DNA from 3 places in the Thalassotalea hakodatensis genome. Region 1 is predicted to be linked to each of the others. Evidence: predicted binding sites of a transcription regulator. Region 1 holds the regulator's gene; each other region holds the start of a gene.
What was found. Region 1 encodes sigma-54, which starts transcription at its own class of promoters, with help from an activator protein. Its sites were predicted from a motif close to GTTGGCACGNNNNTNGNNT; they were not measured.

Region 1 (10,061 bases):
AGCGCGGCAACTACAGGCCCAAGTTCTCGCAATAATGATAACGCCACCATAGGCCCTAAACTCGCCTCAGCACCATAGCCAACAAGGATAGTATACCCTTGTAGCGCTAGCACCATGCCAATAAAGGTGCCAGATACCACGATGATAATTAGCGACAACACACCAACAGCATAAAGCTGCTGTACTAATAAAGGAAAACCACGTTTTACATCAGGAACATGTGCTAGTGCAGAGGTTAGCATGATTATTGCTCTGCCAAGGGCGCTAACTCGACCAATAACCTTACGGCCTATTGATTGCAACCAATTCATTTAACGCTCCCTTTACCTAATAGCTCTTCTTGATATGCTGCTGCTTTATAGTGGAAAGGAACCGGACCATCGGCTTCTCCATTTACAAATTGCTGTACCAGCGGAGACGTTTGCTGACGAATTTCATCAGGTGTGCCATGACCAATCACTTTTTGTTCAGCAATGATATAGATATAATCAGCGATGCTCATCACTTCTGGTACATCATGAGAAACCACAACAGATGTTAACCCTAACGCATCATTCAACGATTTTATCAATCGAACAATAACGCCCATTGAAATAGGATCTTGGCCAGCAAAAGGCTCGTCAAAAAGGATAAGCTCAGGATCGAGTGCAATCGCGCGAGCAAGTGCAGCCCTACGTGCCATACCACCAGATAATTCATTCGGTTTTAAGTCGCGTGCACCTCGTAAACCAACAGCTTCGAGCTTCATTAATACCATTTTTTCAATAATGCGCTCTGATAAGTTGCTATGCTCTCGCATGGGAAAGGCAACGTTGTCATAAACCGACATATCGGTGAATAATGCACCACTTTGAAATAACATACTCATGCGTTTTCGTACTTGATATAACTCATGGCGAGAAAGCGTAGGAATATCATTACCATCAAACAGTATGTGCCCAGATTCAGGACGCAACTGTCCGCCAATCAGGCGTAGAAGTGTCGTTTTTCCGATACCACTCGGCCCCATGATTGCGGTGACTTTACCTTTCGGTATTTGTAAGTTTATTTCATCGTATATGATTCTTTCTTCCCGTTTGAAAGTCATATTTTTGATGTCGACCAACATATCTGACATGGTTTATTATACTGTTTAATTTTCCATCTTTTAAGTAGTACTAATTCTACCTGACTGCAACAAATACTTCATCCAAATTTCATCATTTAATATGTCTAAATTACGTGAGAAAACGTGTACAAACGTAAGAAAGTGTAAGATGTGCTCAATTTTTACACACAAGGTAGCCATCGTAAAAAAAGATAAGGTAACATTAACCACTCAAAAGTAACTGTTTTGGTCAATATTTGTAAAAAAATCGCAATCATTTCGCTTTTTTATCGATCTTCGTACAATAACGCTTTTTTTTTCTCTTACAACGGGCGACAATTTACCCCTTAATTTTGGAGTGATGAATGTTATTACAGATTTTTATATTATTAGTTTCTTTAATCGCCTTAGTTTGGAGTGCCGATAAGTTTGTTTTAGGGGCCTCTTCTCTTGCCCGCAATATCGGTATCTCCCCCATGATTATTGGTCTAACTATAGTGGCTATGGGTTCATCTGCACCAGAAATGATGATTGCAGGTACTGCTTCTTTGCAAGGAAACCCTGATACTGCAATCGGTAATGCTATAGGGTCTAACATCACAAATATCGCATTGGTGTTAGGTATCACCGCAGTTTTACACCCGCTATCTGTTTCTTCAAGTACCATCAAACGGGAAATTCCTCTAGTACTTGCGATTACGGGTATCGCTTATTGGTTTGTTTCTGACAGTTATTTTAGTTTCGTTGAAGGGCTTATTTTAATTGTAGGTTTTGTAGCGTACATTCTTACCTTACTGATTATTACCTTACGTCGTTCTAAAACACACCCGCTTGATGATGCGATGGTATTAGAGGCTGAACAAGAAGTACCCGATGCTCTGCCAACACCTACGTCACTCTTTTGGTTAACTGTTGGTATTATTATATTGCCATTAAGTGCTACATATTTAGTTGATGCGTCTGTTTTCATTGCAAAAGCATTTGGTATTAGTGACTTGGTTATCGGACTAACGGTTATCGCGATTGGCACAAGCTTACCTGAATTAGCCGCCAGTATTATGAGTATCGTCAAAAAAGAAGATGACTTAGCCTTAGGCAATATTATCGGTTCAAATATTTTTAATATTTTGGCCGTGCTTTCTCTTGCCGGCTTAATTGCTCCTGGTAGCATTGACCCAGAAGCGTCATACCGTGATGCACCGTATATGCTCGGTGTAACATTTTTATTATTTTTCTTATGTTTCACACGGCGTTTAGGTAATTTTAAAATCACCAGATTAAACGGTGTTATGTTGCTGGTTTCCTTTGTTGCATACCAATTGTTATTGTTTAGCCAGTTAAAACATTAGAGCTCACTATGAATAATTTTAGCAAAATAGCCAGAGACGTTATCAATATTGAAGCGCAATCAATTATCGAATTAACACAATTTATTGATGTTAATTTTGAAACAGCGTGCCAATTAATGTTAGAAACTAAAGGCCGTGTAATCGTTATTGGTATGGGTAAATCAGGCCATATAGGCGGAAAGATTGCCGCAACATTTGCCAGTACAGGAACCCCTGCATTTTTTGTTCACCCGGGAGAGGCAAGCCATGGTGACTTAGGTATGATCACCCCTGAGGATATTGTACTCGCTATTTCAAATTCAGGTGAAACCGGTGAAGTATTATCAATTTTACCCGTGATAAAACGTATTGGTGCAAAGCTCATTGCCATGAGTAGTAACCCGAATTCAACGTTAGCCAAACTCAGTGATACTCATGTTTGTAATAAAGTGTCCCAAGAAGCTTGTCCACTTGGCTTGGCGCCAACCTCTAGCACAACAGCAACACTTGTGATTGGCGATGCGATGGCGGTGGCATTGTTAAATGCCCGTGGATTTACTGCCGATGATTTTGCCTTATCGCACCCAGGTGGCAGTTTAGGCAAACGTTTATTATTAAGGCTACAAGATATCATGCACACTGGAGAACGACTTCCAGTTGTTGATCAACACGCAAAAGTTAAAGATGCCCTCGTCGAAATGTCGTTGAAAGGGCTAGGTATGACTGCCATCACTAACCAAGAGCACGCACTTGTTGGTTTGTTTACTGACGGTGACTTACGTAGAATACTCGATGCTAAAATAGATATTCATCAAGATAATATTTCTTCGGTAATGACAAAAACACCGACAACAGCGCCACAAAGTATGCTTGCGGCAGAGGCATTAAAAATCATGGAAGACAAAAAAATTAATGGTTTAATTATCGTTGATGAGCATAATAAACCCATAGGTGCAATGAATATGCATGATTTACTAACCTCAGGGGTACTGTAATGATTTCAACCTTATACGGTGAAGTAACCTCTGAGGTATACAACAAAGCGAAAAAGATAAAACTTTTTGTCTGTGATATTGATGGTGTGTTTTCAGATGGACGAATTTATCTCGGTAATGATGGTGAAGAGCTTAAAGCATTTCACACTAAAGATGGTTATGGCATTAAAGCACTTAGCGCCAGCGGGGTTGACGTTGCCGTGATCACAGGGAGGCAATCAAATATTGTTCAAACCCGCATGACAGCATTAACGGTCAAACATATTGTGCAAGGCCAAGAAAATAAACTTCCAACGTTAAAGGCTATGATCGCAGATCTTAGCTTAACGCCAAAACAAGTTGCCTATATAGGTGATGATATGCCTGACTATGAATGTATGCAACATGTTGGTTTAAGCATTGCGGTGAGTGACGCGCACCCAAGCATTCTGTCTATCGCTGACTATACTACGTTTACTCGTGGTGGCTTTGGTGCAGTTAGGGAAACCTGTGACTTATTCATGCAAAGTCAAAACACATTACACAATGCCACAGGCGCAAGTATATGAGCCGAACTCAGGTATTATCGTTTTTATTTTTTGCTTTTGCTATTGCGGCATACAGTGTGCTTGAATGGCATCACACGAAAAAAGAAGACATTGAAGTGGTTGAGAATAACATCACGCCTGACTTTATCGCCGAATCACTTAAAAGTGAGGCTTTTTCGTTACTAGGAAGCTTAACCTATCGCATTGATGCAAGGCGAATGGAACATTACAACGAATTAGCAGTCACATACTTTGAGTACCCTAAATATACCTTATACCCAAAAGATAGTGATGTTCCTTGGAAAATAAGCGCTAATGAAGGCACACTTTACAATAGCAATCGAGTCAAACTCGAAAACAACGTATTATTAATTTCAACGGATGAAAAAAGTTTAATTAGAGAAATTCATGGAAAGTATTTAGAACTCGATTTAAATACCAATATTATTAGCTCAGAAAATCGCATAGAAATAAAAGGTGTTGATTTTGCTATGCAAGGCACAGGGTTAATAATAGACTTAAACACGAAACAGGTAACACTCACACAACATGAACAAACTATTTATCAACCGTCTGCACATTAGTCTTTTATTATTAAGCATGAGTGTTAGCACTGTGTTCAATGTTAACGCTGCCAAAATTGACTTACAGCAAGAAATTAGCATTGATGCTTCTCGACAAGCTGCTGATCTTAAAAATAAAATTTTCAGTTATATTGACAATGTTGTAATTAAGCAAGGTTCATTAGTGATCAACGCTGATCTTGTTCAAGTTATTACGGCAACAGAAACGGATACAAAAACTTATATTGCCCAAGGTAAACCCGCCACGTTTAAACAAACGCTAGAAGATGGAACACACATTTACCTACAAGCTGATGAAATAAAATATGAGCCAGCCAAAAACACAGTGACCATTTCCGGTAATGCCGAATTACGTCAAGAAGGCAGTAAAGTAAACGGTAGTGTGATTACCTATAATTTCTTAACTGAACAAGTACTTGCTAAAAGCGAGAATGATCAACGCGTTAAAACCGTATTACAGCCAAAGCAATTAGAAGAAAAAAATCCATGAACAATGCGAAATTAAATGCTACTCACTTGGCTAAATCCTATAAAGGGCGTATGGTAGTTAAAAATGTTGGCTTAGAAGTAAATGCTGGCCAAATCGTTGGTTTGTTAGGGCCAAATGGTGCAGGAAAAACCACCTCATTTTATATGATAGTAGGCTTGGTTACCCAAGATAACGGCAGCATTACGTTAAATGACGAAGATATCACTTTGCTACCAATGCACGAACGAGCACGCAGAGGTATTGGCTATCTTCCACAAGAAGCGTCTATTTTTCGAAAATTGACTGTATATGAAAATATTATGGCGATTTTACAAACGAGAAAAGAACTAACAGAAATAGAACGAGAAGAAAAACTAGAACATTTAGTAGAAGAATTTAACATTGGACATATTACCGAAAATTTAGGTATGAGTTTATCTGGTGGTGAACGTCGTCGAGTAGAAATTGCCAGAGCACTAGCAGCTGACCCTAAGTTTATTCTGTTAGATGAGCCTTTTGCGGGTGTTGATCCAATTTCTGTAGGTGATATAAAAAAAATTATTCTACACTTAAAAAATAAAGGCATCGGCATATTAATAACCGATCATAACGTTAGAGAAACACTTGATGTGTGTGAACATGCTTACATTGTAAGCCATGGCGAACTCATTGCCCAAGGTGATGCAGATCAAATCCTAGCGAATCAACAAGTCAGAGATGTATATCTTGGTGAACAATTCACGTTATAGTTATAATATGCTTTAGCAAAAATATAAGATTTACTTGAAAGGATAAGAAGTAATTAATGCGCCCAAGTCTGCAACTACGTATCGGACAACAACTCACAATGACGCCGCAACTCCAGCAGGCGATCAAGTTATTGCAGTTGTCCACGTTGGATTTACAACAAGAAATTCAAGAAGCACTAGAAAGCAACCCTTTGCTTGAGGTTGACGAATCATCATCGTCTGTAGAAGACAACCAACCTGATCGTTTAGAAGAAGCTTTTTCCGCAAACACTAATGACGAGAAACCAAACAATAACGATGGTTCAGAAGACTCTACCCCAACGGTAGACGAAATTAGTACCACCGAAGCAATGGATAAATCAGATATCCCTGAAGAACTGAATATCGATACAACATGGGATGAAAGTTACAGTGCTGGCGTATCAAATACCGGCGCAGCACCTATCTCTGACGATTACGTTTACCAAGGCGAAACCACCGATTCCATCCAAGATCACCTACGCTGGCAAATGAAGCTAACCCCGTTCAGTGAAACAGACGAAGCTATAGCCATGGCAATCATCGACGCCATTGACGATGCTGGCTATTTACGCGTCACCACAGAAGAAATTTTAGAATCAGTTGGTGTTGAAGACGTTGAACTTGATGAAGTCGAAGCAGTATTAAAGCGAATTAATGTTTTTGACCCCGTAGGCGTAGGTGCTCGATCAATTGCTGAATGCTTAACTATTCAACTGAACCAATTTGATAAAGACACACCATGGTTAAATGAAAGTAAACTCGTGATCAATGAGTACATTGATTTACTCGGTAACCGTGATTATCGACAAATCATGCGGAAAGCAAAACTCAAAGAAGATCAATTACGTGAAGTGATCCGCTTAATTCAATCTTTAGATCCTCGCCCTGGTGATTCTGTGATCCAAGGTGAAGATCAATATGTGGTACCTGATGTATCAGTCGAAAAGAAAAATGGTCGTTGGATCGTAGAATTAAACCCAGATACTGCACCAAGGCTTTCAGTAAATCAACAATACGCTTCAATGGCTCGCTCGATGAAAAACACGAATGACAGTCAGTTTATTCGATCAAACTTACAAGAAGCTAAATGGTTTATCAAAAGTTTAGAAAGTCGAAACGACACCTTATTAAAAGTGTCTAACTGTATTGTGCAACGTCAACAAGGATTCTTTGAACACGGCCCAGAAGCCATGCGTCCAATGGTGTTAAACGACATTGCTGAAGCTGTAGACATGCATGAATCGACCATTTCACGAGTGACCACGCAAAAATACATGCATACACCGCGTGGTATTTTTGAACTTAAATATTTTTTCTCTAGTCATGTAAGTACAGAAAATGGCGGAGAATGTTCTTCAACAGCGATTCGCGCTTTAATTAAAAAGCTCGTTGCTGCAGAAGTGCCTGCTAAGCCACTGAGTGATAGCAAAATGGCAGAACTATTGGCTGAACAGGGTATCAATGTTGCTAGACGGACGATTGCTAAATATCGAGAATCGTTAAATATTCCACCGTCTAACCAACGTAAAAGTTTACTTTAACTCTCTAGTAAAAGGATAACGCTTATGCAAATTAACCTTGCCGGACATCATGTTGAAATTACTGAACCTATGCGCGATAGCGTCAATAAAAAGTTTGCAAAGCTAGAGCGGCACTTCGATCACATTAACAATGTTTATGTTGTGTTAACGGTTGAGAAACTGAGTCAAATTGCTGAAGCAACCGTACACCTAAGTGGCACTGAAGTGCATGCTAAAGCGGAAAATAATGATATGTACACATCAATAGATTCACTCGTCAATAAGCTCGATAAACAGATCCTCAAATACAAGGGAAAAATTAATCAACATTAGTTTGTTGATCACAAAATCCACTATGAATTTTATCGATATCATCAAAGAGGACTGCACACTGTGTGCAGTCCAAGCTACCAGCAAAAAACGTATTCTTGAACTTTTATGCAGTAAAGCTGCTGATACCAACGATCAAGTCACCACTTATAATTTACTTGAAAGCTTAATGTTAAGAGAGAAAATGGGCTCTACCGGTATCGGTAATGGTATTGCTATTCCACACGGTCGGCTAACATCAACAGATAAAGTCATGATTGTTATCGCTACAGCAGAAACCCCGATAGAATTTGACGCCATTGATAATCGGCCTGTAGATATTTTTATCGCCTTATTTGTACCGGAAGCTAAGTGCCAACAACATTTATCAACGCTACAAAGTATTGCCAAAGTATTCAGCGATAAAAGCGTGTGTAAGCAAGTACGCAAATGCGACAACAACCACGAATTATTTCAATTACTAAAATCTACTGCCCAATAACCTAGGATTTCATCAATGAAACTTACGATAGTAAGTGGCCGCTCCGGCTCAGGTAAAACAGTCGCTTTGCGCGTGTTAGAAGATTTAGGTTATTATTGTGTAGATAATATTCCTGTAAATTTATTACCGGCATTGACCCATACGGTTATTAATGACTACGAAACAGTTGCTGTAAGCCTAGACGTTAGGAACTTACCTGCTGAACCAACAGATGTACCAGAAATACTCGATTATTTACCTAGTGCAGTAGAGCTTTCTATTGTGTATTTAGACGCTGATGACGGCGATCTTATTAGACGGTTTAGCGAAACACGTCGTTTGCATCCGCTCATTCGCCAGAACATCGCACTCGACCAAGCGATGACTTTAGAAAAGAAATTACTTGAACCCATTGCTGCTCGCGCCAATTTATATATAAATACTAGTCAGTTAACACCACATCAACTTGCAGACTTGATACGCGAGCGAGTATTGGGCAAAAAAAGTGGTTCCATGGTAGTAGTGTTTGAATCATTTGGTTTTAAACACGGGCTACCAAAAGATGCAGATTTTGTCTTTGACGCGCGCTTTTTACCCAACCCTTTTTGGGAAAAAGAATTAAAGCCGTTTACTGGGTTAGAGCAACCAGTAAAAGACTTTCTCGCCAGCCAACCAATTGTGACCAAGTTTATCTGGCAGATAAACAGCTTTATGATGACTTGGTTACCGCATTTAGAACGGAATAATCGTAGTTATATTACTATCGCTATTGGCTGCACTGGTGGTAAGCATCGCTCTGTATATATTGCCGAATTGTTAGCATCTAACTTAAAGAAAGAGCGTAAAGATGTACAAGCTCGTCACCGCGATCTTAAATTACCCAGCACATAATAGACCTTTGTCTGGCAAGTATTTTTCATCATAATAACGTAGTAAGTAATTGAATGAATACAACGGTAAAAACGTAGCAGCTTTGAATAAATTACCTTTACACTAACAGCACGTCAACTTAAGGGATAAGGTTAAACATATGGCTCACTTTTCTCGCTCAATCATAATCAGCAACAAATTAGGGATACACGCTCGACCTGCCACTAAGTTAGCGCAATTAACTCAACAATTTAAAGCAACGGTAATGATTGAGTTAGAGGGTAAGCAAGTTGATGCCAGTAGCATAATGGGTTTAATGTTACTTGCCGGTAGCCAGGGTAAAACAGTGATTGTTCATACTGAGGGCCCTGACGCTAAGCGTGCATTAGATGAAGTACACCAACTATTTTCTAACAAGTTCGATGAAGAAGAATAATGTGTTCGCCTTTGGTGATATTATAAACGTACACGAAAAACGCCCCTTTATGCCAATGTAGTGTTCACATTTACAATAAGAAAAAAGCTGCTAAAACCAACCAGTTGAGATAGACTATAATACCAAATATAGTAGATGCCTTGGTGACGTTCTAAGAACATCACCCATCTGTTTCATTTTTAGCATTCAAATTTCGTGAAAACGGCAAAGGGTAGCATGATGCCGGAAGTGTCAGAACAAGAACAAAGCCAACAACGCCTACAACAAGTCAATGAAGCGCTTGGCAGCGGTATGTTTGTTTATGTCCGCAAACTACTACAAAACATGCCCGCTTATGATCTCGCTCTACTGCTTGAGTCGTCCCCAAATAAAAGTCGTACTATTTTATGGCAACTTATCGATCCTGATCATCATGGCGAAGTATTAGAAGAGTTAAGTGAAGAAGTACGTAAAGGCATCTTAAAAAATATCCGTCCAGAAAAGTTAGCAGAAGTTGCTGAAGGTATGGATGTTGATGATCTTGCAGAGGTGTTAAGAACACTACCAGATACTGTCTATAACGAAGTGCTAAATTCAATGGATTCGCAAGATCGAAGCCGTGTAGAACAAGCACTTTCATACGAAGAAGATACCGCTGGTGGTATCATGAATACCGATACCATCACGATACGTCCTGACGTAACCG
Region 2 (10,061 bases), 1.7 Mb from region 1:
TGAGAGTTTGTTAAAAAATTAGTTAATATTTGATTCCAGGCACTAGGGTAAGTTACAAGGTTTAATTGTTCATCAACTGATAAATTAATCGTATAGTGTTTGCGTTTAAATAACGTTTTAACGGTATTAACAACATCATTCACGTGCTGCGCTAAATTAATATTAATTTCAGGATCTGTGTGCTGTTCAACAGCTACAGATTTAAAACCTCTGATTAATTCAACGGCTTTATTTAAACTACGCTCAATAATTTCTTGGTATTCTACCAACAAAGACAAGGTATTGGTTAATTGCGCTTTTGTTAAATTTTCACTTTCAACTGCGCTATTAAGTTCGATAACCTTTTCCTTTAATGCAGAAATAGACGTAACACAGATACCTAAAGGGGTGTTAACTTCATGGGCAACCCCCGCAACAAGTTGGCCTAATGACGCCATTTTCTCTGATTGAACCAACTGATCTTTTGCTAATGTTAAATCGTCTAATGACTGCTGTAATTGCTGATTACTTGCTGCAAGTTTAGCAGTACGATCATACACCTTAATTTCTAACTCGCCATTTAACTTGATTAACGCATTTTCAGCTTCTTCAAGTTTCACAATGTCATTTTTCAGCGCTATACGCATATTATTAATAGCGTCAGCTAAGTCATCAAGCTCGTCAGTGTGTTCATTTCTATGTTGTAATACCAATGGTGTGTCTAGGGTATCCGTACTAATTTTCTGGGAATAAGAAGTAATATGATAAATATGACGGGTAACCACCCAATGAACTATAAACATGATAAAGAACGCGACGATAAAGGTTTTTATCGATTCAGACATCACAATAAAACCCGCTTGCTCTCGAATATTTAGATATATATCTTCGTAATCAGATACGATCTTTATCACCCCAAGATCGTTCTCGCCATAAAAGATAGGATATTCAACCGTTTTCATCGCTTCAACTTGCGCATCGCCATGCTGATATACTTTGCCAAAACCCGTAGTTATCTCAACAAATTTCACATTCGGTAAATTAACAATCCCCTGAATTTGTTGTTTCACAAGAGGCGCATTAAAATCCCATAGACTAGTAGATATTGATTTAATATAGCTAGATTCAATATTGTCCATTTGTTGATTCAAACGAACAATATCTTTTTGAAAAGCGGAGTACAGCTGTATAGAAATTGACACCAAAGACAATAATGAGCTGCATAATAGTATATAAATTAATACCCTACGACTTAATTTATTATTAAAAGAAACTGTCGAACTCATTAAAAATTAGCTTATATCCATCAGCGATAGTCTAATTAAAAGCAGCTAGATGACGAAAGTCAACAAATACTCCTTTATATTACAAACTGTTAACATTGTTAATTAACTTCGTTGATGCACTCGTCTCTAATATCATTTCGCTTTTACTGCATTTACATGCTCTGCAACTAATCTAGCCGCGGCTAAATCTTCTAGTGCATGGCCCACTGATTTAAAAAGCGTGATCTGTGATGCGCTGCGATTAACAGCTTGCTCCTTTTTGCATAGAGCAAATAAATCTGCGTGAATATCTGAAAGAGTTATAACACCTTCAGCGAGAGGGATCGCTAAATCGCCTGTTTCTCTGGTAGCACTTTCTGTGTTATCCACATATATCGATGCTTTTTTAACACATTCATCATCCATTTCGCGCATATCAGGACGGTAAGCGCCGACCATATCTAAGTGTTGACCAGGAACCAGCCACTCACCTTTTATTAGCGGTGATTGGCTTAAGGTGGCGCACGAAATAATATCTGCACCGGCAATATTTTCTTCAATATCACTAACGGCCTGACAATCAATAGCTAAATGAGCGACCTTATCGCAAATTGATTGTGCTTTTTCTAGTGACCTACCCCAAACTTTCACCTGTTTAATTGGTCTTACTGATGCATGTGCCTCAATTAGCTGCGATGACAAAGTGCCAGTACCAATAACAAACAAGGTTTCACTGTCAATACGAGATAAATAACTTGAGGCTAACGCTGAGGCTGCAGCTGTACGTTTAGCTGTTATTGTAGGTGCATCCATAATAGCCATTAACTGACCATCATCAACATTGAATAATAAATAACTACCCTGAATCGACGGTAGATTTTTTGTGGCATTTTCTGGCGCAACAGTCACGAGCTTAACACCGGCCACTTCTCCTGATTGCCATGCAGGCATAATCAATAACGTTGTTTCTCTGCTAGCTTTTGGGTTTTCAATATCAAAATGTAAACGTGGCGGAACAATAACATCACTGGCAAATGCATACTCCAAAGCAGGAACTAATTTAGGAAATGTAAGTGCTTCATTCACCTTACTTGCATCAATATTTAACATACAAACCTCTATAACAAATAATCCGCCCAATTATTGCATACTGTATACATTTAATAAATATATTCTTTTTCAGGCTTTATAAACTATGCTCTGTTTGAGAAACTAACTGAAAATTGTACGGAGGTGAGAATGAAAGACTTGAAAAACACCGAATTACTAAAACACGGCTCATTTATCAATGGTCAATGGCAAACATCTGATGATAATTTTCCGGTGATAAACCCAGCAACCAACGAAGTGATTTCTAAAGTAGCAGAGGCAACCGCAGAACAAGTAGAACAAGCGATTACTGCCGCTAATACGGCTCAATCTTTATGGCAAGCAAAAACAAGCTACGAACGAGCAGCTAAATTACAACGATGGGCTGCGTTGATCAATGAACATAAAGATGATCTTGCCCTGATCATGACACGTGAGCAAGGCAAAACACTGGCTGATGCCAGTGGTGAAATCGCTTATGGAAAAAGTTTTATCGACTGGTTTGCCGAAGAGGCCAAACGCGTATATGGCGATACCATCTCACAGCATGTTGATAACAAAATGATCAGTATTATTAAACAACCGGTTGGTGTAGTAGCAGCCATTACACCATGGAACTTCCCAACTGCAATGATCACCCGTAAAGCTGCAGCTGCATTAGCTGCTGGTTGTACTATTGTAATTAAACCTGCCTCAGAAACACCTTATAGCGCACTTGCATTAGCTGTACTCGCTAAACAAGCAGGTATACCAGACGGCGTATTTAATATTATCGTTGGCAAAGATTCTCGAGCGATTGGTGAACAACTAACGCAGCACTCTTTAGTTAAAAAATTTACCTTTACTGGCTCAACAAAAGTTGGAAAATTGCTGAACAAGCAATGTGCTGAATCAATTAAAAAAGTATCATTAGAACTAGGTGGCAACGCCCCTTTTATTGTCTATGATGATGCAGATATTTCGTTAGCTGTTAAAGCTTTAGTCGATGCTAAATTAAGAAATTGTGGCCAAACATGTATAAGCCCTAATAGAATTTATTTACACCGCCCTATTGCCGATGCCTTTAAAAAACAATTAGTTGCAAGTTTAGAGAAAATAACACAGGGTAACGGGGAAGCAGCAGAAAGTGATATAGCCTGTTTAATACATCAAGAAGCGGCAGAAAATGTACATAAATTAGTTGAATCTGCTAAAGCTGATGGTGGCAAAATTTTATTAGGCGGCTTATCGCAATCTCCAGACTCAAGTTTTTATCCGATAACCGTGATTGATAACGTCAATCACAGTAGTGATATTACTCAATGCGAAATATTTGGCCCAGTATTTTCCTTAATCACTTTTGATGAACCTGAGCAAGTAATTACACAAGCAAACGATACCGAGTTTGGTTTGGCCAGTTATGTATTTAGTCAAAATATCAACCGACTACAAGAAACAACTATGGCATTAGACTATGGCATGATTGGTGTTAATGATACCGCAATATCACACCCAATAGCGCCTTTTGGTGGTATAAAACACTCAGGCTTTGGCAAAGAAGGATCTAAATATGGCCTTGATGATTACTTAATCATTAAAGCGATCACCTATGGTTTTTAACGCTTTAATTTAACCTCCAAATAGACATAAAAAAGTCGTTGACTTTAACAGCAACGACTGCCATTCTATGCGTCTATTCAAAAATCCTTGGAGAACAAGACAATGAACAATGTAATCGCTATCGCTTCAGCGGATATTGTAGTTTCAGGGATCTTTTTTGGTTGTTTCAACCTAGCATAATCTTTCGATTTTGATTTAAGTTACATCGCAACTCAAAGACGCATAGACCTCTTTATTACATGATAATCATTTGTTAGACAAACATTCGATTTGTTGTCGTTGAGAAAGTCGATCCCATCTATTTATAGTCATCACTATTCATTCTTATTATGAATTAATTTTAGACGCTCAATGAGAGCATGGAAAAGGTTTAACGTTTTGACCACAGAACATAATAATTTAACAACACCCCCAACAACAAAGAGAAAAGTAAGTATATTTGCACTTTTCAAACAAGCGTTAAAGGGAGGACACCAAGATTTAACTTCAGGTTCAATAGGTATTGCTGCATTTATTCTGGCAGTGCCTATGGTACTTGAAATGCTAATGGAGTCAGTATTTGCTATTACTGACATATTTTTTGTTTCAGGTTTAGGCGCAGAAGCAGTTGCAGTAGTAGGTCTTACAGAAGCAGTGTTAACACTTTTATACGCCGTTGCTATTGGTTTGAGCATGGCAGTCACTGCAACAATCGCACGTAGATATGGTGAAAAAAATGTAGAACAAGCAAATGCTGTTGCAGGACAAACCCTTTGGATTGGTTTGGCCGTGGCGCTTATTGTTGGTTTCATCGGACTAAACTTCGCAGAAGATATTCTTATTTTGATGGGAGGTAATGATGCCATTGTTGCCGCAGGTAAGAGCTATACCACTATAATGCTAACTGGCTCGATCACAATTTTGTATTTGTTCTTAATGAATGCGATTTTCCGTGGTGCTGGCGATGCATCAGTTGCCATGCGATCCTTATGGTTAGCCAATGGCATAAACATTGTGTTAGATCCCTTGCTTATTTACGGTATTGGCCCATTCCCTGAAATGGGATTAACAGGCGCGGCTGTAGCAACAACAATAGGGAGAGGCGTAGGCGTTTTATATCAATTAAACCACCTATTTGGCCTTGCCGGACGCATCCAAATAAGTATTAAGCACCTAATGGTAAAATTAAGTTTAATTAAACAATTACTTAGTCTGTCATTTTTCGGCGTTATTCAATTTTTAATTGCAACCGCAAGCTGGATTGCTTTAGTCAGAATAGTGTCAACTTATGGTAGTGAAGCCACAGCAGGTTACACCATTGCGATCCGTATCTTTATGTTTGCAATTCTTCCTGCATGGGGGCTTAGTAATGCGGTAGCAACGTTAGTAGGCCAAAACCTCGGCGCTTCAAAGCCTGATCGTGCAGAAGCATCAGTGAAACGTATCGCTAAATATAATATTTACTATATGGTAGGTGTTGCTGCGATTTTCTTGTTGATCCCAAAACAAATTATTGGTTTATTTTCACAAGATCCATTGGTTGTTCAATACGGAGTTGACTGCTTGAGATTGATCAGTCTTGGTAACGGCTTCTTTGCACTTGGCATGATATTAGTACAAGCTTTTAACGGCGCAGGAGATACAAAAACTCCCACTAAAGTTAACTTACTATGCTATTGGTTAATTCAAATTCCATTAGCCTATAGTTTAGCCAAGTTATTTGCTTTTGGACCAAATGGCGTTTTTATCTCTGTAACGCTAGCACAAGCCGTATTTGCCTATGTAGGTTGGCAGTTATTTAAAAAAGGTCAATGGAAACTAAAACTAGTTTAAATTAACCAGAAAAAGCTGCCGTTAAGTGTCTAACTTAACGGCAGCTTATATTTAAATAAATCGTATTATTTGAAATACTCGTACTGGTTGGGAATTACAAATACAAGGTAAATACAGAGTAACCTCAACCTGTATAAGACATATCAATAAATCAAATTTAACAACTAAAATCCGTTTTTATAAATTTGAAGTTAAATTTTTATCTTATTTCAAAATATGTTGAAGAAACGATAGCCCCCTACACTCTTCAACATATTAAGTGTTAGTAAAAAATATTAACTAATGGTATGTATTCCTTATACAAAGCCGAGGTTAAAAATATATTATTCACCTGAAAAGCTTGCAAACTCTTCTTTGCTTAATTCACCATCAGCATTAGTGTCTAATTGATTAAATTGTTCAGCTAGTGCAGCATCTTTACTCGCTTCCTCTGCACTGATAACACCATTACCATCAATATCATATTCGTCAAAGTCTGAACCAGCATAGGCATTAATAGAAGCTAACATCATTGCAGTTGATAAGATCATCGCTAAATTTTTCATAATTTTTTCCTCTAACTAATTGCTTAAATAATTAAGTAAATTTTCTTTAGCACCTAGATAAGGCAAATAATTTTGTGCTTGCCATTATTTTTCAGTGCTTCGATTAGAATATAACAACTTTGGTGCCAAGATTTTAAAAACAAATTAAATCAACGACTTAAAACAAACAGCAATAATAATCTATAAAAAAGTACGTAAAACAGCTTAAAAAGTGTTGCCTTTAGGTAACACTTTTTAAGACTTTAAATAAAAATATAACAATTTCAATTATTTAAAGTGTTGTTCATTGGAGACATATTAAAAATTATTGATTTATTTTCATAATATCCATTGGTGTCTCAATACAATGTTAATTGTTTAAGGTTAATAAGCAGTGGTAACAGCTTCCTCACTCTTGGCATGGTATTAGTGCAAGCGCGGTACAGGTGATACTAGTGTCAGTTGATCTTTCGCATTTATTTTAGCGGCAGTTTATGGGTATTTAGGCAAGGCATTGAATTTATGTGTGGTTATTCCTCATGAAAAAAGTAATGACGAAAAAGCTGCCTTTTGGGTTTAACTAAATTTAATCTCGAAAGAACAACCGACCCTAAAGTAAACTTCTTATTTTACTGGCTAATTCAAACTCCATTAGCTTCTAATTTAGTCAGGTTGTTTGTATTCAAGCCAAAAGTCGTTTTTAATTCTGTTACCTTAGCACATGCTGTATTTACCTATGTAGACTAGACATTATATAAAAAGGCCAATTGTAAAAGGCCTTAGTTGTCAAAAAAGCTCGGAAGGTTATTTAACCGATATGATTCGATATAAATTTGTCTAGCGCTTTAAGAATAATGATTTTGCTTTGGTTTTGTTTCAAATGATGACCTTCCATTTTTAACTTAATAAACTCCACTTTTTTATTTGCGTCTTCCATCGCTTCCACCATAATTTCAGATTGTTCTATAGGTACAACCATATCGTCAGTACCATGTATTAGCAGCACTGGTACATTTATATTTGCTGCATGTTTTGCAGGTGAAATCGCATCAAGTTCTTCTTTTTCAATATTATTATTAACAGTTACCTCTTGCCAATACGCCAATATAGAACTATCACGACCATGATTATCCTCTTCTTGTTCCAACATCTCTGCAATATCAGAAACACCATTTATAGATACCGCGCATTGATAAACATCAGGTGTGAACGCAGCGCCTGCTAATGCGGCATAGCCACCATAACTAATACCCACTATACAAACCCGATTACTGTCTATTTCACCCATATTAATCAATGCTGTGACAGAGTCGGTAAGATCATCTTGCATACTCTTACCCCACTGACCTCTACCAAGAAGCGTATGTTCAGCACCAAAACCTGTTGAACCTCTAAATTGAGGCTGGATAACTAAATATCCTCTATTAGCAAAATACTGAGCTAACCAATAAAAGGTTTTCTTATCATAGGATTCAGGGCCGCCATGTGGCAGTACTATCGCTGGTAATTTGCTTTTATCACCTTCAGCAATTGTAGGTAACGTTAGCAACGTTGGTATAATCACACCATCTCGAGTTTTAAATTTAAAATCAATGACCGTGTGAACATCTTCCCAAGTGATGTCTTTCCATAACCTTGCAACATGGGCGAGTTTTTTGTTGTTATATGACAAAAAATCACCCGCCAAGCCATCCCACTCAGCAAAAACAATAACTTTGTCTCTATTTGGGGTGACACTTGTTAATGTTAAATTGCTGTTTGGCAATTCATCTTTTATCTCGGCAAACTGCTTTTCAAGTTTTTCATCGAAAAAAGTATAGCTTGGGGTAAACCCAGAGTATTCAATACCATATACTTGCTGATTTATATCAGTTAATACGTGTTCAATATCTTTATTCTTTTTACCAAAGCTTGCAGGTGAAATGACGCCACTATCCAAGTTTAAGGTAAAAACATCTTGATCAGAACCCGTTTGATTTAGGGTCATAATAAGGTGTTTATTGTCAGGCATAACGCCCGATATGCCATGAGTAATGTAAGGTGTTTTATCACTAAATATTACCTTCCAATCATCATTGTGTAGTACTTCTACAGTATGTATATTATTTTCTTGGTCAAAGCGTTCTCTTGCAAGTAAGTTATTATCTTGATCTAAAAAGTAATCTATCACATTTGAGCCGCCCTCAATATGCACTCTAGGCGTTTTATAGGGCTTATCTAAATTAACCTTCATGATGCTATTTTTTGGCACCGCGTTTTTACTTCGCTGAGCATAGGCAGTCATGTACGCAAACTTATAATCCTTTGACACTCCAATGATATTTCCCAATTCAGTTTGCCCGTCATAAATTCCTTTACCTGGATTCAGTAATTGGCTAACTTTATTTTTATCTATGTCATATAAATAAGCTGTACTAATATCATAACGTCCTATAAAGCCACGTATTTTAGAACGCTTTTCCATAATCAAGATAAGTTGCGTTTCACTGATGAAATATGCATTTTTCGGATCAATTCCTGAAACATCAAAGCCACGAACCACTTTTTTAGTCGTAAGATCAACAACAACAAATAAATCTCTATTTTGCTCTGTCAGACGATACGCTAACAACTTACCGCTTGGCGAAATTCTGACGAGTGATTTATTAGGCGACTGACTATATGTCTCAATTGAAATAAGAGGATCGGAGGTTTTAGCATGTACACTAAAAGTAAATATAAAGAATAAAATAAAAAAATTGATAGACGAAAAAAACAACTGCATAGGTTAAATTCCTTTTTATATGCATGCTAAAACACAAAGGTACAAGCTAAGTTAACACTTGGAAAGCGATATAAATAAAAGATGTAAACAATCTTTATTTATATCGCATTAAATCCTATTTGTTTACACTTAGCAAATACTTAGCCACGGCTAAACGTGTCGCTTCATCAAGGTAATCTTGCGGTGGCATTTCTGGATAGTCGTCACGTTTTTTCGTTGGTTTGGCAATCCAATCAGCTAAGCCTTGTGGATTGTCCATATAAAGTGCTTGAATAATTTGAACTGGTGGCCCAATCATGCGTCCAGTGTAAGTGTGACAACCCGCACAAATCCCCATATATACAACTTTACCTCGCTCTGACGGATCTATTTCACGCGCAGGTACTGGTTCATCAAGAATATAACTGTCAACATTTGCAGTATTAGTAAAACTACATTCTTGCCAGTTTTTAACCCCAACCGTAACGTAACGATGGCGATTGATAATGCAGCTATCTCTACTCACACCTACCCGAACAATATCAGGATTACCTTGTTTAAACTCTGTCAACATTAAGGCTTTAGCTTCATCGATGGTATCGTAGCCGTTATTATCCATTACATTATCTAATATCATTACTTTATCAGGCGCAGGATCAGACTCAGGATCTATCGTAGTGTTTGGCGCATTCTGATGATCAGTTATGATGATGCCAGCGGTTTTATTACCAGATATAATGTTACCTTCTACAATAACTTCATCTGCAGCCATGATCAAAATACCAGTACCTGCAGGGATCCCCGCAACTGTAGAGCCCGGTGCGCCAAAGTTAGCCGTATTATTATTGACGATGAAGTTATGACGAATAATGACGTCAAAAGTCGTTTTTATCGGTAAACCTGGAGTGATAAAAGCAAGTATCCCTCCCGTATTGTTATGTACGTAGTTATTTTCAACTATTGCATGACGTGAATTTTCTATTTCAATTCCTGCAACACTATCAAATACCTCATTATGCGCGACATGAATATTATCACTCATGCCAACAT
Region 3 (10,061 bases), 1.3 Mb from region 1:
ATTAGAATAACGATAGATATCAGAATTCCGAGATTGTGTTTACGAAAGTAGACGAAAAAAGATTATGCTTGATGACAATAGCATTGTAGAACCACCTGACTCCATGCCGAACTCAGTAGTGAAATGCAATAGCGCCGATGGTAGTGTGGGAGTTCCCATGTGAGAGTAGGACATCATCAAGCTTCTATTAAGAGAAACCCGTAGCGAAAGCTACGGGTTTTTTAACCTTTAATGGTTAAATAATTAGTAAGTTGTTTAACCATTAAAGGTTTTTATCTGGTAACCATAGCATTGTAGAACCACCTGACTCCATGCCGAACTCAGTAGTGAAATGCAATAGCGCCGATGGTAGTGTGGGAGTTCCCATGTGAGAGTAGGACATTACCAGATTCTTATTTATAGCATTCCATCTAAAGAAGTGATCACTTTCTTAGACGGAATGGTATTAAGCCCTTGTCTAGCGACAAGGGCTTTTTTCGTTTACAGTAGTTTTATTTTATTTATCTATGTTTGAACCTAACCTAACTTGGCAGAATGCTAAGAAAAGAGCTGAAGTTATATATCAGATCAGATCCTTTTTTTATCAAAAAGGTGTTGTTGAAATAGAAACGCCTTTATTATCACAAGGTACAGTGACAGATAAATACATGGAAGCTTTTGCCACTCAACCTAATAGTACAGCTTCATCACCAACTTATTATTTACAAACTTCGCCAGAATTTGCAATGAAGAGGCTTTTAGCTGCGGGTTACAAAGATATTTATCAACTATGTAAAGCTTTTAGAGATGAAGAGCAAGGACGGTATCATAATCCTGAATTTACTATTCTTGAATGGTATCGCGTTGGTATCGATCACCGTGAGTTAATGCAAGAGGTTGATGCTTTATTAATGTCAGTATTAGCTTGCAAGTCATCAGAAATTATTACTTATAGAAATATTTTTATTAAAGAGTTAGCAATCGATCCTTTGACGGCAACAACAGAGGAGTTGAAACGTTTGCTTTATGAAAAAGGTGTTGAAGGTGAATGGATTGTAAATGAAATCGATAAGGATATTTTGCTACAGGTGTTATTTTCTGAATGTATTGAAAAAAATATTGGCCAAGATAAGCCTTGTATCGTGTATGAATTTCCTGCATCACAAGCATCCCTTGCCAAAATTTGCCAAGAGAATCCTAAAGTCTCTGAACGGTTTGAGGTGTATTTTAAAGGTATTGAGCTCGCGAATGGTTTTCATGAGCTATGCGATGCTACAGAGCAATTAGCTCGGTTTAAACGAGATAATATCCACAGAGTTAAAGAAGGAAAAGATACTAAACCGATTGATAAACGCTTCATAGAGGCTTTAGAGTCAGGCTTACCCAGTTGCTCAGGGGTCGCATTAGGTATTGATAGACTTTTGATGATTGCGTTAGGTTTAAACCATATTGAACAATCGATCTGTTTTATGTTTGATAATGCTTAATAGTTTATATTGTGACAATGTATCATGTGTGATATTATCTCACTAATTGGTTAGGATAAGGTTAAGCTCATTGTGTTAGATAGAATTGGTATTACAGCGACATCTTTATGTGCATTGCATTGCATATTGCTGCCTGTTATTTTACCAGCACTTCCTTTATTGGGGTTAAGCTTCTTAGCTGACCATACTTGGGAGCATGTATTTTTACTTGTGACGGGTATCCTTGGTTCTATTGCCATGTTTTCAGGGTTTAAACGTTATCACAAAAGGCTATATCCATTTTATTTATTGATTTTAGGTCTAGTTATTTACTGGATGAAGCATGATTTTTCTGAACAAGCTCAGCCTTTCTTCATCATAATAGGAGCAACATTAATTGTTGCTGCCCATGTGATTAATCTGAAGCTTTGTAATAATTGTAAACGCTGTGATGAACACGGTTGCTCAAGCTAGAGCTTGAATTTAAAGTTTTAAATCTTTTAACTTCCTAGTTAGTGTATTTCTGCCCCAACCAAGTTTTTTTGCCGCTTCTTGTTTATGACCATTGGTTACTTTTAGGGCTGCTTGTATCATTATTTTTTCAAATTCCGGCAGCGCTTCTTCTAATAATCCATTTTCTCCTGAAGATAACTTTTCATTAGCCCATCGTTTAAGTAGTAATTGCCAACTTACACCTTCAGCATCGTAGCTGATAGCTTCTTGAGTGAGTTCGCTAGGTAAGTCTTCTAGGTGAATTTCTTTACTACTTGCCATAACAGTTAAAAATCGGCAAATATTTTCAAGTTGTCTGACATTGCCTGGCCAATCAAATTGCTTAAGGTATTCAACAGTAGGTCTGTCTAATGTTTTAGTTTCAACGCTTAGTTCAATAGCGGCATGTTTAAGGAAGTGTTCACAAAGTTGTGGGATATCTTCTCTACGTTCACGTAAACTCGGAATATGAATTCTGATAACATTTAATCGATGGAACAAGTCTTCCCTAAAGTCACCAGCACGAACTTTATCTTCTAAATTTTGATGAGTCGCCGCAAGTATACGAACATCTACTTGAATAGGGGAGTGACCACCTACACGATAGAATTGCCCGTCGGCTAATACCCTTAATAACCGAGTTTGAATATCTAGCGGCATATCACCAATTTCATCAAGAAATAAGGTGCCATTATGCGCTTGTTCGAATCGCCCTTGTCTTACAGAATTCGCGCCAGTGAATGCGCCTTTTTCGTGTCCGAATAATTCTGATTCGATCAAATCTTTAGGAATTGCCGCCATGTTAAGTGGAATAAAGGGAGCTTTTGCTCTCGGACTGTGCATATGTAATGCATGGGCGACAAGTTCTTTACCTGTTCCTGACTCACCATTTATTAAAACACTAATACTAGATCGAGATAAACGTCCAATAGCTCGAAAAACTTCTTGCATGGCAGGTGCTTCACCAATAATGCCAACAGCGGCTGAGCTGGGCGCATCTTGGCGCGTTTTCGCTTTTACTTCGTGTGCATGAGCCAAGGCTCGTTTGCTTAATGCAAGTGCTTCATCAATATCGAATGGTTTTGGTAAGTATTCGAATGCCCCACCTTGATAAGCATTAACTGCGCTATCTAAGTCTGAGTGCGCGGTCATAATGATCACTGGAATATCTGGAAAACGTAGATTGATATCATTTAATAATTCCATGCCATCGATATTAGGCATGCGAATATCAGATATGATCACTTCGGGTTGACCGTGATCTAGAGCAGTTAACACATTTTCTGCACTATCAAATGACGCGGAACTGATATTTGCATTTGCAAAGGCTTTTTCTAATACCCAGCGGATGGAACTGTCATCGTCTACAACCCAAACTTGTTCTGTAATCATGGCGTTTTATCTTCTGAAATTGGTAATAAAATAATAAATTCGGTATGACCCGGGCGGCTAATACAGGAGATTTTCCCTTTGTGTTGGTTAATGAGCGTTTGTGAAATGGCAAGGCCTAAACCTGTGCCGTTAGAGCGTCCTGAAACCATAGGATAAAATAAGGTGTCTTGAATTTTACTTGGGATACCAGGCCCATTATCGATAATGCTAATTTGTGCTGCAAGTTTAATACGACGGCCATTAATGGTTTTATTACTGGCAGCTCGCGTTTTTAACCGTACAACACCACTTTCGCCGATAACTTGAATGGCATTACTAACAATATTTAGTAACGCTTGCTGTATTTTATCAGCATCAAAGTTTATATCCGGTAACGAGGGGTCGTAATCTTTAATAATTTTGATGTTGTTGGGGTTATTGAAACTAATTAGCTGAGCAACTTTTTCTAAAATAAGGTGAATATTTTGACTATTAAAATTTGGTAATTGATTAGGGCCTAGTAAGCGATCAACTAAATTTGTTAACCTATCTGCTTGTTCAATGATCATTGCCGTGTATTCTTGTTGCTCTGGCGTAATTTCTTTATTTAGCAATTGAGCAGCACCTCGTAAACCACCGAGTGGATTTTTTATTTCGTGTGCTAAACCGCGAATTAAATCACGCGCAGACTCCCACTGCTGATGCTGAAATGCTTCTTCACTAATTTGCTTCTGCTGATCGATTTGTTTAATTTCAAGTAATATAAACGGAGCATTATCTAAGGAAAATGAGGACGCTGTTAGTTCAACGGTGATTATACGTTTATCAAAAAACTCTAAAACAACATCACTATCACTAAACTCTTGGCCAGAGGTCAACAATTGTTTTAAACGTATACTACTGATAGGGCTATTAAAAAAAACATGTTGTAAACTTTGATTGCGCAACTTGTTAAGGCTTTTAACCAATAATGCTTCGGTCGCTGGATTTGCGTATTGAATATTTAATTGGCTATCAAGCACAATCACAGCTGTTACCATATGATTAGGTAAATTCTGTTGATAATATAATTTTGCGGTTGCGTCTAATTTTTTTGTACTAGGCATAAAACCTCTATGCACTAAAATGGTGCGAATATTTTTTAGTGTAAAGTTAAAACCTATTTATTGCACGATTATATCGGCTAATTAGCGCTTATTTTTGAAGCTCTGTGCATATAAAAGGTTATTTGCTTAGACGATGCAATAACCTTGCCTTTCTCATTAAGAAGGGATAATTTTAATTGATGTTCACCCCTGTCAATATTAGACAGCCTAAACTGAGCATAGCTTTGCGGAGAGTTATGAGGTTTATTATCGAGTAAAAGTTGAATGGTGTGCCCTTGCTTGAACAGGGGTTTTATTCTACCTTGCACCAAAAGAGAACCTGTATTGTCTCTAATTGTTTGTTTATTGCTAGGTTGAGTAATTTCGACATTGAATTTATCTTCAATAACCTTAGGTTTTATATCCAGAATGGAGGTATCTACATGGGTAGAGATAATGTTTTTCTCTTGAACCTCAACTTCTTCGGCGCCGGGGCGTGGGGTATCTGAATAAACGACTTTACCAGATTCATCAACCCAAACATAAACCTTAGTAGATGCAGCATTGGCCGCTTGTAGACAAGAAATACAAAAAAGTAGAGCACATATTAAATAGATATTTTTCAATGTGTGCTCCTTATAAATAAATCGATTACCTTTTAATCTATCTAAAAAATATCAAATTAGCTACAAAAAAGCTCACCGAAGTGAGCTTTTTCTTTAATCTCAGTGAATTACTGATTAAACACTGTAATACATTTGGAACTCAACTGGATGAGTTGTCATATTAAGAGTTTCAACTTCTTCACGTTTCAAGCCGATATAAGCATTAATCATATCGATGTCCATAACGCCACCAGCTGTTAAGAAATCATTATCTGCTTCTAGGGCATCTAGCGCTTCTTCAAGTGATGAAGCGACTTGTGGAATAGCTGCTGCTTCTTCTGCAGGTAAGTCGTACAAGTCTTTGTCCATTGCATCACCAGGGTGAATTTTGTTTTTAATACCGTCTAGACCTGCCATTAGCATCGCTGAGAATGCTAAGTAAGGGTTAGCTGTAGGATCAGGGAAACGTGCTTCAATACGACGTGCTTTCGGTGACGGCACCACTGGAATACGAATAGATGCTGAGCGGTTACGTGCTGAGTAAGCAAGCATTACAGGCGCTTCAAAACCAGGTACTAAACGTTTGTATGAGTTAGTTGAAGCATTAGTAAATGCGTTTAATGCTTTAGCATGCTTAATGATACCACCGATGTAATAAAGTGCAGTTTCAGAAAGTCCGCCATATTTATCACCAGCAAAAAGGTTCACGCCGTCTTTTGCTAATGATTGATGAACATGCATACCAGTGCCATTGTCACCTACGAGTGGTTTAGGCATGAAAGTCGCTGTTTTACCGTAAGCATGTGCAACGTTATGAACAACATACTTGTAAATTTGTACTTCATCAGCCTTTTTAACCATGGTATTAAAACGACATGCGATTTCGTTTTGACCAGCTGTGGCTACTTCATGGTGATGTGCTTCAACAACTAAGCCCATTTCTTCCATGACTAAACACATTGCTGAACGTAAATCTTGTGAAGAATCAACCGGTGCTACTGGGAAGTAACCACCTTTTACACCTGGACGATGACCAGTGTTGCCATCTTCATAAGAAGTGTTTGAATTCCATGCTGCTTCTTTATCGTCGATTGAGTAGCTTGCACCGCTCATGTCTGCTTTAAACTTAACATCATCGAATACGAAAAACTCTGGTTCAGGACCAATAAGTACTGTGTCTGCTATACCTGTAGAGCGCATGTATTCTTCAGCGCGATGTGCCACAGAACGAGGATCACGGCTATAACCTTGCATTGTTCCTGGTTCAACGATGTCACAACGGATGTTTAAGGTAACTTCTTCTGTGAATGGGTCTAAAACAGCAGTAGATGCATCAGGCATTAATACCATGTCTGATTCGTTAATGCCTTTCCAGCCTGCAATTGAAGAACCATCAAACATTTTTCCATCTTCGAAGAAGTCTTCATCAACTTGATGGTACGGTAATGAAACATGCTGTTCTTTACCTTTTGAATCAGTAAAACGTAAGTCAACGAACTTAACGTCATTTTCTTTGATTAAGTCTAATACTGCTTGTGACATGAGTGTCTCCAGTGAAATGAACAAAATTAATATAAATGCTTGTACCGCATTTTGCTTTGCTAGGGTGTAAGCTAAAAGTGTGCCAAGCGATAACTGACTGTAATATAAGTACTTTAATAAAAATAAGTTTTGCTATTGCACCAATATGATCCGTACATTGCATCTGTATGGTGCAATAGCAGTGTAAGAGACAATGTGTTATTTTTCTAGCAAATGAAATTTATATTTCATTATATTTTCATTGTTAGGGAGACTGCTGTACAATACGCGCCCAATTGAAGCCCTTTGAGCAAATTCCAGTGTTAGATAAATTACGTAACATCGCTATTATAGCCCACGTTGACCATGGTAAAACTACCTTGGTTGATAAATTATTAGATCAATCAGGTACATTAGATTCAAGAACAGATCTTGAAGAACGTGTGATGGACTCAAACGATATCGAAAAAGAACGCGGTATCACCATTTTGGCGAAAAACACAGCCATTAATTGGCAAGACTACCGAGTAAACATTGTGGATACTCCTGGTCACGCCGATTTCGGTGGTGAAGTTGAGCGTGTAATGTCGATGGTTGACTCTGTACTGCTTATTGTAGATGCACAAGAAGGCCCAATGCCGCAAACACGCTTTGTAACGCAAAAAGCGTTTGCTCAAGGATTAAAGCCAATTGTTGTTATTAATAAAATTGATAAGCCAGGTGCTCGTGCTGAATGGGTAATGGATCAAGTATTTGATTTATTTGATAACCTTGGCGCTACAGATGAACAATTAGATTTCCAAGTTGTTTATGCATCAGCAATCAATGGTTGGGCGTCTTTAGAAGAGGGTGAAGAAGGTGCAGATATGACGCCGCTTTTCCAAACCATTGTTGATCAAGTACCTGCACCAGAAGCTGATCCAGAAGGTGCATTCCAAATGCAAATTTCTCAACTGGATTACAGCTCTTATTTAGGCGTAATTGGTGTTGGTCGTATCACCCGCGGTACTGTTAAGCCTAACCAACAAGTGACTGTTCAGGGTGCGAGTGGAAAAATACACAATGGCAAAGTAGGAAAAGTATTTGGCTACCTAGGCTTAGAGCGTCACGAAACAGATTTAGCTGAAGCTGGTGATATTATTGCTATTACGGGCTTAGGTGAATTAAAAATATCTGATACGATTTGCTGTCCAAATGAAGTTGCACCTTTACCACCGTTATCTGTTGATGAACCAACAGTAACAATGACATTCCAAGTAAATACATCACCTTTTTCCGGTAAAGAAGGTAAGTATGTTACTTCTCGTAATATTAAAGATCGTTTAGATAAAGAGCTTGTTCATAATGTTGCCTTACGCGTTGAACAATTAGACGATCCAGATAAATTCAAAGTGTCAGGTCGTGGCGAACTTCACTTAGGTATTTTAATTGAAAATATGCGTCGCGAAGGCTATGAATTAGCCGTTTCGCGCCCTGAAGTTATTATGCGTGAAGTAGATGGTCAAATTGAAGAACCTTATGAAACAGTAACTATTGATGTTGAAGAAGAGCATCAAGGTTCAATCATGGAAAAAATGGGTTTACGTAAAGCAGAACTTACAGACATGGCCCCTGATGGTAAAGGCCGTATTCGCATGGACTTTATCATGCCAAGTCGTGGTTTGATTGGTTTCCAAACTGAGTTTATGACATTAACGTCAGGTTCTGGGTTGATTTATCATACGTTCTTCGAATATGGACCACATAAAGGTGGCGAAATTGGCCAGCGTTTGAATGGTGTTATGATCGCTAATGCTACGGGTAAAGCGTTAACTAATGCTTTATTTAATCTTCAGGAACGTGGTCGTTTAATGATTGGTCATGGTGTTGAGGTTTATGAAGGTATGGTGATCGGTATTCATAGCCGTGATAATGACCTAACAGTAAATGCCCTTAAAGGTAAGCAGTTAACTAACGTTCGTGCGTCAGGAACTGACGAAGCGCAAGTGTTAACACCGCCAATCTTGATGACATTAGAGCAAGCGTTAGAATTTATTGATGACGATGAGCTTGTTGAAGTAACGCCAGAGAATATTCGTATTCGTAAGAAATGGTTAAAAGAGTCTGATAGAAAGCGTGAAAGCAGAACAGCTAAAAAATCATAGTTTTATTTATTAGCAATAAATAAGCAATAAAAATACCGCGTAATCGCGGTATTTTTTTGCCTTTTAAAAATGTTCTGGTTTTGCGTTCGACTTGCATTTTCTATCGCTGTAGTGGCTGAAGAACGTTTCATCTGTAAGAGTGAAACAGCAGTAAGACAAATATGTTAAATACGATGTAATAGTAATACCAATTCGCATAAAGATTAAGTCAGTTCAGAGCGATGTCAGAGGTGGGAGAATAAGCGAAACGTGTGTAGGTATAGTTGTTCTACATCAAACTCGTTTTGCGCAATTATCGCGCCTCTAACACGCTCCCAAAGGGCGAGTTTAAACGCGCTTCATAGCCTGTGTTGTTGATTTTAACAAGGATGCTACAAGGATGTAGCTTATTAGAGAACGCAGGAGCACGTTCTCCTGAATAACCATTCTCTGCAATCAACGCCGTGCCTCTAAAGCGTTTAATTCTCGCTGAATGACCGAATATTTATGCGAATTGGTATAAGGTAAGCCAAAGCAGTAGGTTTTGTGAGATATATCTCAAGCTGCTGTCAGCATTTTGATTATTCTCTATCATATATATCCAGTAGTGCTTTTTTAACCTTTTAATTTTAATAGGTTTTTATTTTTTTGAATCTTGGTTTTTGTTTTCTGATAACTTAAGGATATTAATACTCGCTGGCTGAATGCTCATTCACTGCTACACTTATTTCCATAGTAAATACCTGAACTTGAATGCTATGGAGTGGTTAGCAGGGGTGTAGTAATGGAAAGAAATAACATAAACAGGTTAAATGTGCTTTTTGAAAAAGCGATGTCTAACCAAGCAAACTTACTGGAGCGTAAAGAACTGAATCGGCTTTATCAAGCGTTTATTGATGATGGACGTGATAAGCCAAAAGCTACGGCTATTAGACATGAACATATAAAAGTAGCAATTGGATAAGAGAATTATCATAACAATAACGATAAAAGGAATTAAAGATGTCTCCTGAGCAACTTAAAAAGCTGCATTCACTAAGCCAACTCTTTAGGGATGGGCAAGCAGGAAGTGAGCAAGTGAAAGAGTTATCTGAGCTGCTAGCCTCGATAAATCATCATTTTGATCCAGATAATGATCTCGCGAGTGAAGAAAGATTAACGATAAGAAACAGAGTAAATTAATTTACTCTGTTTTTAATGTCTCAATAAATGCTTGAGAATCATCAATTGAACGATTCATTTGTTCTATTAATTGAGCAACATTTTGTTTGATACTCGTATATTCAGCGTTTAATGAACCAATTGCTTTAGCGTTTAAGTTATGTTTCAAATATAACATGTTGTCTTGTAAAGCAGATAAAACCGGTTGCATTTTATCTTTGGCACGATGCATTGCTCGGATAACATTCTTATAACGAC

Region 2: the regulator sigma-54 is predicted to act here: its motif matches at 6,401-6,419, upstream of QUE72_RS14290 (EF-hand domain-containing protein).
Region 3: the regulator sigma-54 is predicted to act here: its motif matches at 6,609-6,627, upstream of glnA (glutamate--ammonia ligase).

What each region holds. Positions count from the first base shown of each region.
Region 1 is NZ_AP027365.1:650,979-661,039, reverse strand. Features, by position in the region: gene mlaE (lipid asymmetry maintenance ABC transporter permease subunit MlaE) at 1-311, opposite strand, end outside; gene mlaF (phospholipid ABC transporter ATP-binding protein MlaF) at 308-1,117, opposite strand; gene QUE72_RS02815 (calcium/sodium antiporter) at 1,453-2,436, shown strand; gene QUE72_RS02810 (KpsF/GutQ family sugar-phosphate isomerase) at 2,445-3,410, shown strand; gene kdsC (3-deoxy-manno-octulosonate-8-phosphatase KdsC) at 3,410-3,958, shown strand; gene lptC (LPS export ABC transporter periplasmic protein LptC) at 3,955-4,521, shown strand; gene lptA (lipopolysaccharide transport periplasmic protein LptA) at 4,487-5,011, shown strand; gene lptB (LPS export ABC transporter ATP-binding protein) at 5,008-5,739, shown strand; gene QUE72_RS02785 (RNA polymerase factor sigma-54) at 5,796-7,301, shown strand; gene hpf (ribosome hibernation promoting factor) at 7,326-7,613, shown strand; gene ptsN (PTS IIA-like nitrogen regulatory protein PtsN) at 7,636-8,091, shown strand; gene rapZ (RNase adapter RapZ) at 8,107-8,961, shown strand; gene QUE72_RS02765 (HPr family phosphocarrier protein) at 9,101-9,376, shown strand; gene mgtE (magnesium transporter) at 9,596-10,061, shown strand, end outside.
Region 2 is NZ_AP027365.1:3,219,666-3,229,726, forward strand. Features, by position in the region: gene QUE72_RS14270 (sensor histidine kinase) at 1-1,265, opposite strand, end outside; gene lhpI (bifunctional Delta(1)-pyrroline-2-carboxylate/Delta(1)-piperideine-2-carboxylate reductase) at 1,398-2,354, opposite strand; gene QUE72_RS14280 (NAD-dependent succinate-semialdehyde dehydrogenase) at 2,484-3,932, shown strand; gene QUE72_RS14285 (MATE family efflux transporter) at 4,311-5,744, shown strand; gene QUE72_RS14290 (EF-hand domain-containing protein) at 6,068-6,289, opposite strand; gene QUE72_RS14295 (alpha/beta hydrolase family protein) at 7,077-9,032, opposite strand; gene QUE72_RS14300 (parallel beta-helix domain-containing protein) at 9,148-10,061, opposite strand, start outside.
Region 3 is NZ_AP027365.1:3,609,090-3,619,150, reverse strand. Features, by position in the region: rRNA gene rrf (5S ribosomal RNA) at 68-182, shown strand; rRNA gene rrf (5S ribosomal RNA) at 276-390, shown strand; gene epmA (elongation factor P--(R)-beta-lysine ligase) at 507-1,466, shown strand; gene QUE72_RS16050 (MerC domain-containing protein) at 1,539-1,919, shown strand; gene glnG (nitrogen regulation protein NR(I)) at 1,929-3,329, opposite strand; gene glnL (nitrogen regulation protein NR(II)) at 3,326-4,414, opposite strand; gene QUE72_RS16035 (DUF4124 domain-containing protein) at 4,492-5,019, opposite strand; gene glnA (glutamate--ammonia ligase) at 5,134-6,540, opposite strand; gene typA (translational GTPase TypA) at 6,840-8,663, shown strand; gene QUE72_RS16020 (hypothetical protein) at 9,427-9,606, shown strand; gene QUE72_RS16015 (hypothetical protein) at 9,645-9,824, shown strand; gene QUE72_RS16010 (DUF2959 domain-containing protein) at 9,826-10,061, opposite strand, start outside.